DNA from 3 places in the Streptomyces sp. NPDC055506 genome. Region 2 is predicted to be linked to each of the others. Evidence: predicted binding sites of a transcription regulator. Region 2 holds the regulator's gene; each other region holds the start of a gene.
The links. The regulator HrcA, encoded in region 2, represses chaperone genes, less so after heat shock. The targets are predictions, from matches to a motif close to TTNGCACTCNGNNNNNCNGAGTGCNAA.

Region 1 (3,274 bases), on a different contig from region 2:
AAGAAGCTGCTGGAGAACGGGCTTCTCGACCCTGCCAAGACCACGGTTGTCCTCAACACGGGTGATGGGCTGAAGACGCTGGATGCGGTGGCGGGGACTGGGCTGACCGCGACCATCCGGCCCAACCTGGACTCGTTCCGGGATGCCGGTCTCGTCTGATCGTTGTTCGCTGCGGGCCGGTGGGGGCTGGTCGCGCAGTTCCCCGCGCCCCTAAGGGCGATACCCAACCGGAGGTTTTGAAGTCATGAGCGTCACCGTTCGCATCCCCACCATCCTGCGTACCTACACCGGCGGGCAGGCCGAGGTCGCCGCCGAGGGCGCGAATCTCGGTGAGGTCATCGCCGATCTGGAGAAGAACCACACCGGGATCGCCGCCCGGGTGCTGGACGACCAGGGCAAACTGCGCCGGTTCGTCAATGTGTACGTCAACGACGACGACGTGCGGTTCGAGCAGGGTCTCGAGACGGCGACGCCGGACGGTGCCGGTGTGTCGATCATTCCGGCCGTCGCCGGCGGCTGAACCGGTCGACCGGCTTGATTATTACCATCGGTAACGGCCGTCACTGAGCGTTCATCGAATTGCCCCCTCCGTGAGAGAAGCGGAGGGGGCAATTCTGTGTGGTTGAGCGCGGTACAGTTGGGGAAAGCGATCCCGATCCCCTGATCGGGCACCCTGAATTCCTGCCGCGAGCCCGACAAGATGTAGCCAAAGTGTGTGGGCCTTTCGTGGCTTTTGTTCCCTTTGCGTGGCCCGACTTGCCCTGAAGTCGGGCGAATTCTCCCCACATTCCGGATCCTGCGCGTCCGGAATTCTCGTCCGATTGACCTGTTGCAGACGGCAGTTGGACAGATACATTCAGCCGCGGTCGACGCGTTCCGGCGCACGCCCCCAATCCGTGGGGGGTGAGGTCTGACCCGGATCCGCGAAGTGCGGATCTGTGCAAGGGCCAGTAATAGGGGAGTTAGGCATGGCTCAGGGCACCGTCAAGTGGTTCAACGCGGAGAAGGGGTACGGCTTCATCGCGGTCGACGGTGGTGCGGATGTTTTCGTCCACTACAGCGCGATCCAGATGGACGGGTACCGCACCCTTGAAGAGGGCCAGCGGGTCGAGTTCGAGATCTCGCAGGGCCAGAAGGGCCCACAGGCCGACATGGTTCGCGTGGCTGCCTGAACGCGCGACCACGACAAACCGCAAGCGGCAGGTCTTCTCTGAAGGGCCCGTACCCCCCGGGGTGCGGGCCCTTCGGCCTGTTCGAAAGCCCTGCCGGGTGCCGTTCGCGGGTGGCTGAGCGGCCCGCCCGATCCCCGGGAGGCGCTTGCGCCCGCCCGTCACCCGACCGCCACCCCTCAATGAGCTCCCGCTTCGCGGGAGCGCCTTGCACTCAGCATGCCCGAGTGCTAATCATTGCGTTAGCACTCTGAAGGTGAGAGTGACAACGTAAGGACCGGGTCGGTGAGGCCCGCAGGCCGGGTGGGGAAGGAACCACAAGGCAAGCGAGCCGTCCGTCGCGGGCGCGGGCGCGGTCCGAAGTAATCACCCCCAGTCCTGGAGGGACCACTTCACATGGCCAAGATCATCGCGTTCGACGAGGAGGCGCGGCGCGGCCTCGAGCGCGGCATGAACCAGCTCGCGGACGCCGTGAAGGTGACGCTCGGCCCCAAGGGCCGCAACGTCGTCCTCGAGAAGAAGTGGGGCGCCCCCACGATCACCAACGATGGTGTCTCCATCGCCAAGGAGATCGAGCTCGAGGACCCGTACGAGAAGATCGGCGCCGAGCTGGTCAAGGAAGTCGCCAAGAAGACGGACGACGTCGCCGGTGACGGTACGACCACCGCGACCGTTCTCGCCCAGGCCCTGGTCAAGGAGGGCCTGCGCAACGTAGCCGCCGGCGCCAACCCGATGGCCCTGAAGCGCGGCATCGAGCGTGCCGTCGAGGCCGTCTCCGCCGCCCTGCTGGAGCAGGCGAAGGATGTCGAGACCAAGGAGCAGATCGCTTCCACGGCCTCCATCTCCGCCGCCGACACCCAGATCGGCGAGCTCATCGCCGAGGCGATGGACAAGGTCGGCAAGGAAGGCGTCATCACCGTCGAGGAGTCCCAGACCTTCGGTCTGGAGCTGGAGCTCACCGAGGGTATGCGCTTCGACAAGGGCTACATCTCGGCGTACTTCGCGACCGACATGGAGCGTATGGAGGCCGTCCTCGACGACCCGTACATCCTGATCGCGAACTCCAAGATCTCGAACGTCAAGGACCTGCTCCCGCTCCTGGAGAAGGTCATGCAGTCGGGCAAGCCGCTGCTGATCATCGCCGAGGACGTCGAGGGCGAGGCCCTGTCGACCCTGGTCGTCAACAAGATCCGCGGCACCTTCAAGTCGGTCGCCGTCAAGGCCCCGGGCTTCGGTGACCGCCGCAAGGCGATGCTGCAGGACATCGGCATCCTCACCGGCGGCGAGGTGATCTCCGAGGAGGTCGGCCTCAAGCTGGAGAACGCCACGCTCGACCTGCTGGGCAAGGCCCGCAAGGTGGTCATCACCAAGGACGAGACGACCATCGTCGACGGTGCCGGCTCGACCGACCAGGTCAACGGCCGCGTCAACCAGATCCGCGCCGAGATCGAGAACAGCGACTCGGACTACGACCGCGAGAAGCTGCAGGAGCGCCTGGCGAAGCTCGCCGGCGGTGTCGCGGTCATCAAGGCCGGTGCCGCCACCGAGGTGGAGCTCAAGGAGCGCAAGCACCGCATCGAGGACGCCGTGCGCAACGCCAAGGCGGCCGTCGAGGAGGGCATCGTCGCCGGTGGTGGCGTGGCCCTGCTCCAGGCCTCCCAGGTCTTCGAGAAGCTGGAGCTCGACGGTGACGAGGCGACCGGCGCCAACGCCGTGAAGCTCGCGCTGGAGGCCCCGCTGAAGCAGATCGCCGTCAACGGTGGTCTCGAGGGCGGCGTCGTCGTGGAGAAGGTCCGCAACCTCCAGGTCGGCCACGGCCTGAACGCCGCGACCGGTGAGTACGTCGACATGATCGCCGAGGGCATCATCGACCCGGCGAAGGTGACCCGTTCCGCTCTGCAGAACGCCGCCTCCATCGCCGCGCTGTTCCTCACCACCGAGGCCGTCATCGCCGACAAGCCGGAGAAGGCCGCCGCGCCCGCCGGTGGCGGTATGCCGGGCGGTGACATGGACTTCTGATCGACCCCCTGGGATTTCCCCGGGTTGATCAACGGTTCTGCCGAGGGCGGCACTTCCTGTTCCGGATTTCCGGGCAGGGGGTGCCG
Region 2 (3,274 bases):
CCAGGCGGGCGTCAGGGCCCGGGGCGAAGTCGGAGACGATCGACGGCAGGTCGTCGACGCCCTCCAGGTACTCCACGACCACGCCCTCGATGCGCAGGTCGTCGCCCCACACCCTCTCGACCAGCTCGGCGTCGTGCCGGCCCTCGACGTAGATGCGGCCGGCGCGGGCGACACGCGCGCGTGCGCCGGGGACGGCCACCGAACCGGAGGCGGTGCGCGTGGGGCGGGCGGGGCCGGACGACGGGCGGACCAGCGTCACCACCCTGCCCTCCAGCAGGAAACCGCGCGGCTCCATCGGGAACACGCGGTGCTTGCCGAAGCGGTCCTCCAGCGTCACCGTCCCGGCCTCGCAGCGGATCACCGCGCCGCAGAACCCCGACCCGGGCTCCTCGACCACCAGGCCCGGCTCCGCCGGAACCTCGGGCACCGGCTTCGGCTTCTTCCACGGCGGGGTCAGGTCCGGAGAGTACTGGCGCATTCGAATGACGATAGGAGAAGGCGCACGGCGATCACCGCGACACGCCGAAACGCGCCGCCAGCGCGTCCCGCTGGGCCCGGACGAACCCCGCGTCCACCACCGCTCCGTGACCGGGCACGTACAGCGCGTCCTCGCCGCCCAGATCCAGCAGCCGGTCCAGCGCGGCCGGCCAGTGCGACGGCACGGCGTCCGGGCCCGCCTGGGGCTCGCCCGACTGCTCCACCAGGTCCCCGCAGAACACCACCTCCGGATCACCCGGCACCAGCACCGCCAGGTCGTGCGCGGTGTGCCCCGGGCCCACGTTCGCCAGCAGCACCTGGCGGCCGCCGCCCAGGTCGAGCGTCCACTCGCCGGAGACCAGATGGTGGGGCGGGACCAGCCGGTCCGCCGACTCCCGCGCCACGGGCTCCGCCAGCCCGTTGCGTACCGCGTCCGCGCGCAGTTCCTCGCGGTCCCGCACCCGCGTGAGGACCGCGTCCATGCCCACCGCGCCGAACACCTCCGCCTCCGGGAACGCCGCGGCGCCGAAGACATGGTCGAAGTGGGGGTGGGTCAGCGCGAGATGCGTCACACGATGACCGGTGAGCGACTGCGCCTGCGTGCGCAATCGCGCGCCCTCGGCCGTGCTCGACCCCGCGTCGATCATGAGGACCGCGCCCTCACCGGCGACCAGTCCCGCCGTGCAGTCCCACACCGGAAGCCGGCACCGCCCCACCCCGGCTGCCACCCGCTCCCACCCGAGCTCTTCCCAAGTCACCGTCATACGGCGACGCTAGCTGTGACACCCGTCGCGGGCACGACAGCGCACGACCAGCCTTGCCGGGGGTGCACCCCACCGCCGTACACTGGGCCGGGGAATGCTGGCACTCGCACGCGTAGAGTGCCAGGCCACAACGGGCAGGGCCGCGAGCGGAAGACTTCTGGAGGTGTGCGCGATGCTCAGTGAACGCAGGCTTCAGGTGCTGCGCGCCATCGTCCAGGACTATGTCGGCACCGAGGAGCCCGTCGGCTCCAAGGCCCTCACCGAGCGGCACAGCCTCGGCGTCTCCCCGGCCACCGTCCGCAACGACATGGCGGCCCTCGAGGACGAGGGATACATCGCCCAGCCGCACACCAGCGCCGGGCGCATCCCCACCGACAAGGGCTACCGGCTGTTCGTGGACAAGCTGGCCGGCGTCAAGCCGATGACCGCGCCCGAGCGGCGCGCGATCCAGAACTTCCTCGAGGGCGCCGTCGACCTCGACGACGTCGTGGCGCGTACGGTGCGGCTGCTGGCGCAGCTCACCCGCCAGGTCGCCGTCGTGCAGTACCCGTCGCTGACCCGGTCGACCGTGCGGCATGTGGAGTTGCTCTCCCTCGCGCCCGCGCGTCTGATGCTCGTGCTGATCACGGACACCGGGCGGGTCGAGCAGCGGGTGGTCGACTGCGTGGCGCCCTTCGGCGAGGCCTCGCTCGCGGATCTGCGCGCACGGCTCAACAGCCGTGTGGCGAACCGCCGTTTCGCGGATGTGCCGAGTTTGGTGGAGGATCTGCCGGAGGCGTTCGAGCACGAGGACCGGGGTACGGTTTCCACGGTGCTCTCCACGCTTCTGGAGACGCTCGTCGAGGAGAACGAGGAGCGGCTGATGATCGGCGGCACCGCCAATCTCACCCGTTTCGGGCATGATTTTCCCCTGGTGATCCGGCCGGTGCTGGAGGCGCTGGAGGAGCAGGTCGTGCTCCTCAAGCTGCTCGGCGAGGCGAAGGATCCGGGCGTGACCGTACGTATCGGTCATGAGAACGCCCACGAAGGACTCAACTCCACGTCCGTCGTGTCGGTCGGCTACGGTTCGGGCGGCGAGGCAGTCGCCAAGCTCGGCGTGGTCGGACCGACCCGCATGGACTACCCGGGAACGATGGGAGCGGTACGCGCAGTGGCACGGTACGTCGGACAGATCCTGGCGGAGTCGTAGTGGCCACGGACTACTACGCCGTACTCGGCGTGCGCCGCGACGCGTCGCAGGAAGAGATCAAGAAGGCCTTCCGGCGGCTCGCACGCGAGCTGCACCCGGACGTCAACCCCGATCCGAAGACCCAGGAGCGGTTCAAGGAGATCAACGCCGCCTACGAGGTGTTGTCGGACCCGCAGAAGAAGCAGGTCTACGACCTCGGCGGCGACCCGCTCTCGCAGGCCGCGGGCGGCGGCGCGGGCGGCTTCGGAGCCGGTGGCTTCGGGAACTTCTCCGACATCATGGACGCGTTCTTCGGCACGGCGTCGCAGCGCGGTCCGCGCTCGCGCACCCGTCGCGGCCAGGACGCGATGATCCGTATCGAGGTCGAGCTCGACGAGGCCGCCTTCGGTACGACCAAGGACATCCAGGTCGACACGGCCGTCGTCTGCAACACCTGCAGCGGCGAGGGTGCCGCGCCGGGGACGAGTGCGCAGACGTGTGACATGTGCCGCGGCCGCGGTGAGGTGTCGCAGGTCACCCGGTCCTTCCTCGGCCAGGTCATGACGTCCCGGCCCTGCCCGCAGTGCCAGGGCTTCGGGACCGTCGTGCCGACGCCGTGCCCGGAGTGCGCCGGTGACGGCCGCGTCCGCTCCCGGCGGACCCTGACCGTGAAGATCCCCGCGGGTGTCGACAACGGCACGCGCATCCAGCTCGCCGGCGAGGGCGAGGTCGGGCCCGGTGGCGGTCCCGCCGGTGACCTCTACGTCGAGATCCACGAACTCCCGCACTCCACGTTCCAGCGGCGCGGTGACGACCTGCACTGCACGGTGACGATCCCCATGACGGCGGCGTGCCTCGGCACGAA
Region 3 (3,274 bases), on a different contig from region 2:
GGAGCTGGGCCTCCCGCCCGTCTTCACCACCATCCCCACCCGGGACAAGGTCGTCTTCCTCACCATCGACGACGGCGCCGAGAAGGACCCGGCGTTCCTGCGGATGATGAGTGACCTGGACGTGCCGTACACCGCCTTCCTCAGCGGCTACCTGGTGAAGGACGACGACCGCTACTTCCGGCAGATGCAGGCCAGGGGAGTGGTCCTGAACAACCACACCCTCTGGCACCGCTACATGCCGGGCCTGTCGTACCGCGCGCAGCGGCGCGAGATCTGCGGCATGCAGCGCTTCATCGAGAGGCGCTACGGCACCCGCCCCACCCTCTTCCGCCCGCCCTTCGGCAGCTACGACAGGGCGACCCTGCGCGCCGCCGAGGCCTGCGGCATCGAGTACGTCCCCCTCTGGAACGCGGAGGTCTTCGCCGATCACTGGGAGTACCGCGAGGCGGACCGGAAACTGCGCCCGGGCGACATCGTCCTCACCCACTTCCGCGGCCGCGAGCAGTGGAAGGGCACGATGCCCGACATGATCCGCCGCTTCCTGAACAAGGCCACGGCCGAGGGATACGCGGTGGGGCGGCTGGAGGATTACCTGTGAGGCCGCTGCCTGCCGCCGCCGCGCTGTGTGCGGGCATGCTCCTGCTGGCCGGCTGCGCCGGGACGGCGGGGGAGCGGACGGGAGCGGACGGCAGGGGCCAGGACCCGACCCACGCGGCCGGCCTCCACGCGCGTCCGGCACACCTGCCGCCCGTCGTGGACCGGGTCCGCACCCGCGACCCGGTCGTCTTCCTGACCTACGACGACGGCGCCGAACGCGACCCCGCCTTCGCCGGCCTCGTCCGCGAACGGCGGCTCCCGGTCAGCCTGTTCCTCACGGACAGCGTCGCGGGCCCCGGCTACGGCCAACTGGCCCGGCTGCGCGCGGTCGGCGCGACCCTGCAGAACCACACCCTCGACCACCCGTCCCTGCGCGGCCTGCCCTACGCCGGGCAGCGCGCCGAGATCTGCGGCCAGCAGCACAAACTCCGCACCCGCTTCGGCATCCGCCCCCACCTCTTCCGCCCGCCCTACGGCACGTACGACCCGACGACCCTGCGCGCCGCCGCCGACTGCGGCATCACGGCGATCGTCCTCTGGCGGGCCTCCCTGTCCGCCGACGGCGAACTGACGTACACCCACGGCGAGCCCCGCCTTCGCCCCGGCGACATCGTCTCCGTGCCGTCGGCCGGGACGAACCCCCTGACGACGACGGAACGAACCGTGCGGCTGCTGAGGGAGATCGAGGGGAGAGGCCTGCGGGTGGGACGGCTGGAGGACCACCTCCGACACGAAGTCCCCGGCCGACGCGCCGCGGGTAATTAGCAGTCCGCTTGACCGAGTGCTAATCACGGTCATAGTCTCGGCTCTGGCACTCCCCCCTGGAGAGTGCCAACACAGCGACGGGCAGGTCCGGCACCCGCGACGACGGATCCACCTGGTCGCCACCTCAGACAGTTAACCCCGTGAGATCTCCGAAGGGGGAGGTCGGATCGTGACGACCACCAGCTCCAAGGTTGCCATCAAGCCGCTCGAGGACCGCATTGTGGTCCAGCCGCTCGACGCCGAGCAGACCACCGCCTCTGGCCTGGTCATCCCGGACACCGCCAAGGAGAAGCCCCAGGAGGGCGTCGTCCTGGCCGTGGGCCCGGGCCGCTTCGAGGACGGTAACCGTCTTCCGCTCGACGTCTCCGTCGGCGATGTCGTGCTCTACAGCAAGTACGGCGGCACCGAGGTGAAGTACAACGGCGAGGAGTACCTCGTCCTCTCGGCTCGCGACGTGCTCGCGATCGTCGAGAAGTAATTCACCCCGCATCACCAGCATTGCAGTGAACTGCGCCCCTGGCCCCCGCGATCTTATGAAGCCGGGCGTCGGGGGCGCGGTTCGTTTCACCCCTATTTTCCGAGAGGGCTGAACCGCTCCCATGGCGAAGATCCTGAAGTTCGACGAGGACGCCCGTCGCGCCCTCGAGCGCGGCGTCAACAAGCTCGCTGACACGGTCAAGGTGACGATCGGCCCCAAGGGCCGCAACGTCGTCATCGACAAGAAGTTCGGTGCCCCCACCATCACCAACGACGGTGTGACCATCGCCCGTGAGGTAGAGGTCGAGGACCCGTACGAGAACCTCGGTGCCCAGCTGGTCAAGGAGGTGGCGACCAAGACCAACGACATCGCGGGTGACGGTACGACCACCGCGACCGTGCTCGCCCAGGCGCTCGTGCGCGAGGGCCTGAAGAACGTCGCCGCCGGTGCCTCCCCGGCCGCCCTGAAGAAGGGCATCGACGCCGCCGTCGCCGCCGTCTCCGAGGACCTCCTCGCCACGGCCCGCCCGATCGACGAGAAGTCCGACATCGCCGCGGTCGCCGCGCTGTCCGCCCAGGACCAGCAGGTCGGCGAGCTCATCGCCGAGGCGATGGACAAGGTCGGCAAGGACGGTGTCATCACCGTCGAGGAGTCCAACACCTTCGGTCTGGAGCTGGACTTCACCGAGGGCATGGCCTTCGACAAGGGCTACCTGTCTCCGTACTTCGTGACGGACCAGGAGCGCATGGAAGCCGTCCTGGACGACCCGTACATCCTCATCACGCAGGGCAAGATCTCCGCCATCGCGGACCTGCTGCCGCTGCTGGAGAAGGTCATCCAGGCCAACGCCTCCAAGCCGCTGCTGATCATCGCCGAGGACGTCGACGGCGAGGCGCTGTCGACCCTCGTCGTGAACAAGATCCGCGGCACCTTCAACGCCGTCGCGGTGAAGGCCCCCGGCTTCGGCGACCGCCGCAAGGCGATGCTGCAGGACCTCGCGGTCCTCACCGGCGCCACGGTCGTCTCCGAGGAGGTCGGCCTCAAGCTCGACCAGGTCGGCCTGGACGTCCTCGGCTCCGCCCGCCGCATCACCGTCACCAAGGACGACACCACGGTCGTCGACGGCGCCGGCAACAAGGACGACGTGCAGGGCCGCGTCGCCCAGATCAAGGCCGAGATCGAGTCCACCGACTCCGACTGGGACCGCGAGAAGCTCCAGGAGCGCCTCGCGAAGCTGGCCGGCGGCGTGTGCGTCATCCGTGTGGGTGCCGCCACCGAGGTCGAGCTCAAGGAGCGCAAGCACCGTCTGGAGGACGCCATCTCCGCGACCCGCGCCGCGGTCGAGGAGGGCATCGTCTCCGGTGGTGGCTCCGCTCTGGTCCACGCCGTGAAGGTCCTCGAGGGCAACCTCGGCAAGACCGGCGACGAGGCCAC

Region 1: a site for HrcA is predicted at 1,377-1,403, ahead of groL (chaperonin GroEL). Genes of this name have one in related genera too.
Region 3: a site for HrcA is predicted at 1,406-1,432, ahead of groES (co-chaperone GroES). Genes of this name have one in related genera too.

What each region holds. Positions count from the first base shown of each region.
Region 1 is NZ_JBSHKH010000002.1:148,927-152,200, reverse strand. Features, by position in the region: gene thrC (threonine synthase) at 1-159, shown strand, start outside; gene ACWIF2_RS01545 (MoaD/ThiS family protein) at 245-520, shown strand; gene ACWIF2_RS01540 (cold-shock protein) at 969-1,172, shown strand; gene groL (chaperonin GroEL) at 1,566-3,188, shown strand.
Region 2 is NZ_JBSHKH010000087.1:2,321-5,594, reverse strand. Features, by position in the region: gene ACWIF2_RS27585 (DUF3097 domain-containing protein) at 1-478, opposite strand, end outside; gene ACWIF2_RS27580 (MBL fold metallo-hydrolase) at 510-1,241, opposite strand; gene hrcA (heat-inducible transcriptional repressor HrcA) at 1,414-2,430, shown strand; gene dnaJ (molecular chaperone DnaJ) at 2,430-3,274, shown strand, end outside.
Region 3 is NZ_JBSHKH010000067.1:12,883-16,156, reverse strand. Features, by position in the region: gene ACWIF2_RS24175 (polysaccharide deacetylase family protein) at 1-598, shown strand, start outside; gene ACWIF2_RS24170 (polysaccharide deacetylase family protein) at 634-1,362, shown strand; gene groES (co-chaperone GroES) at 1,532-1,840, shown strand; gene groL (chaperonin GroEL) at 1,962-3,274, shown strand, end outside.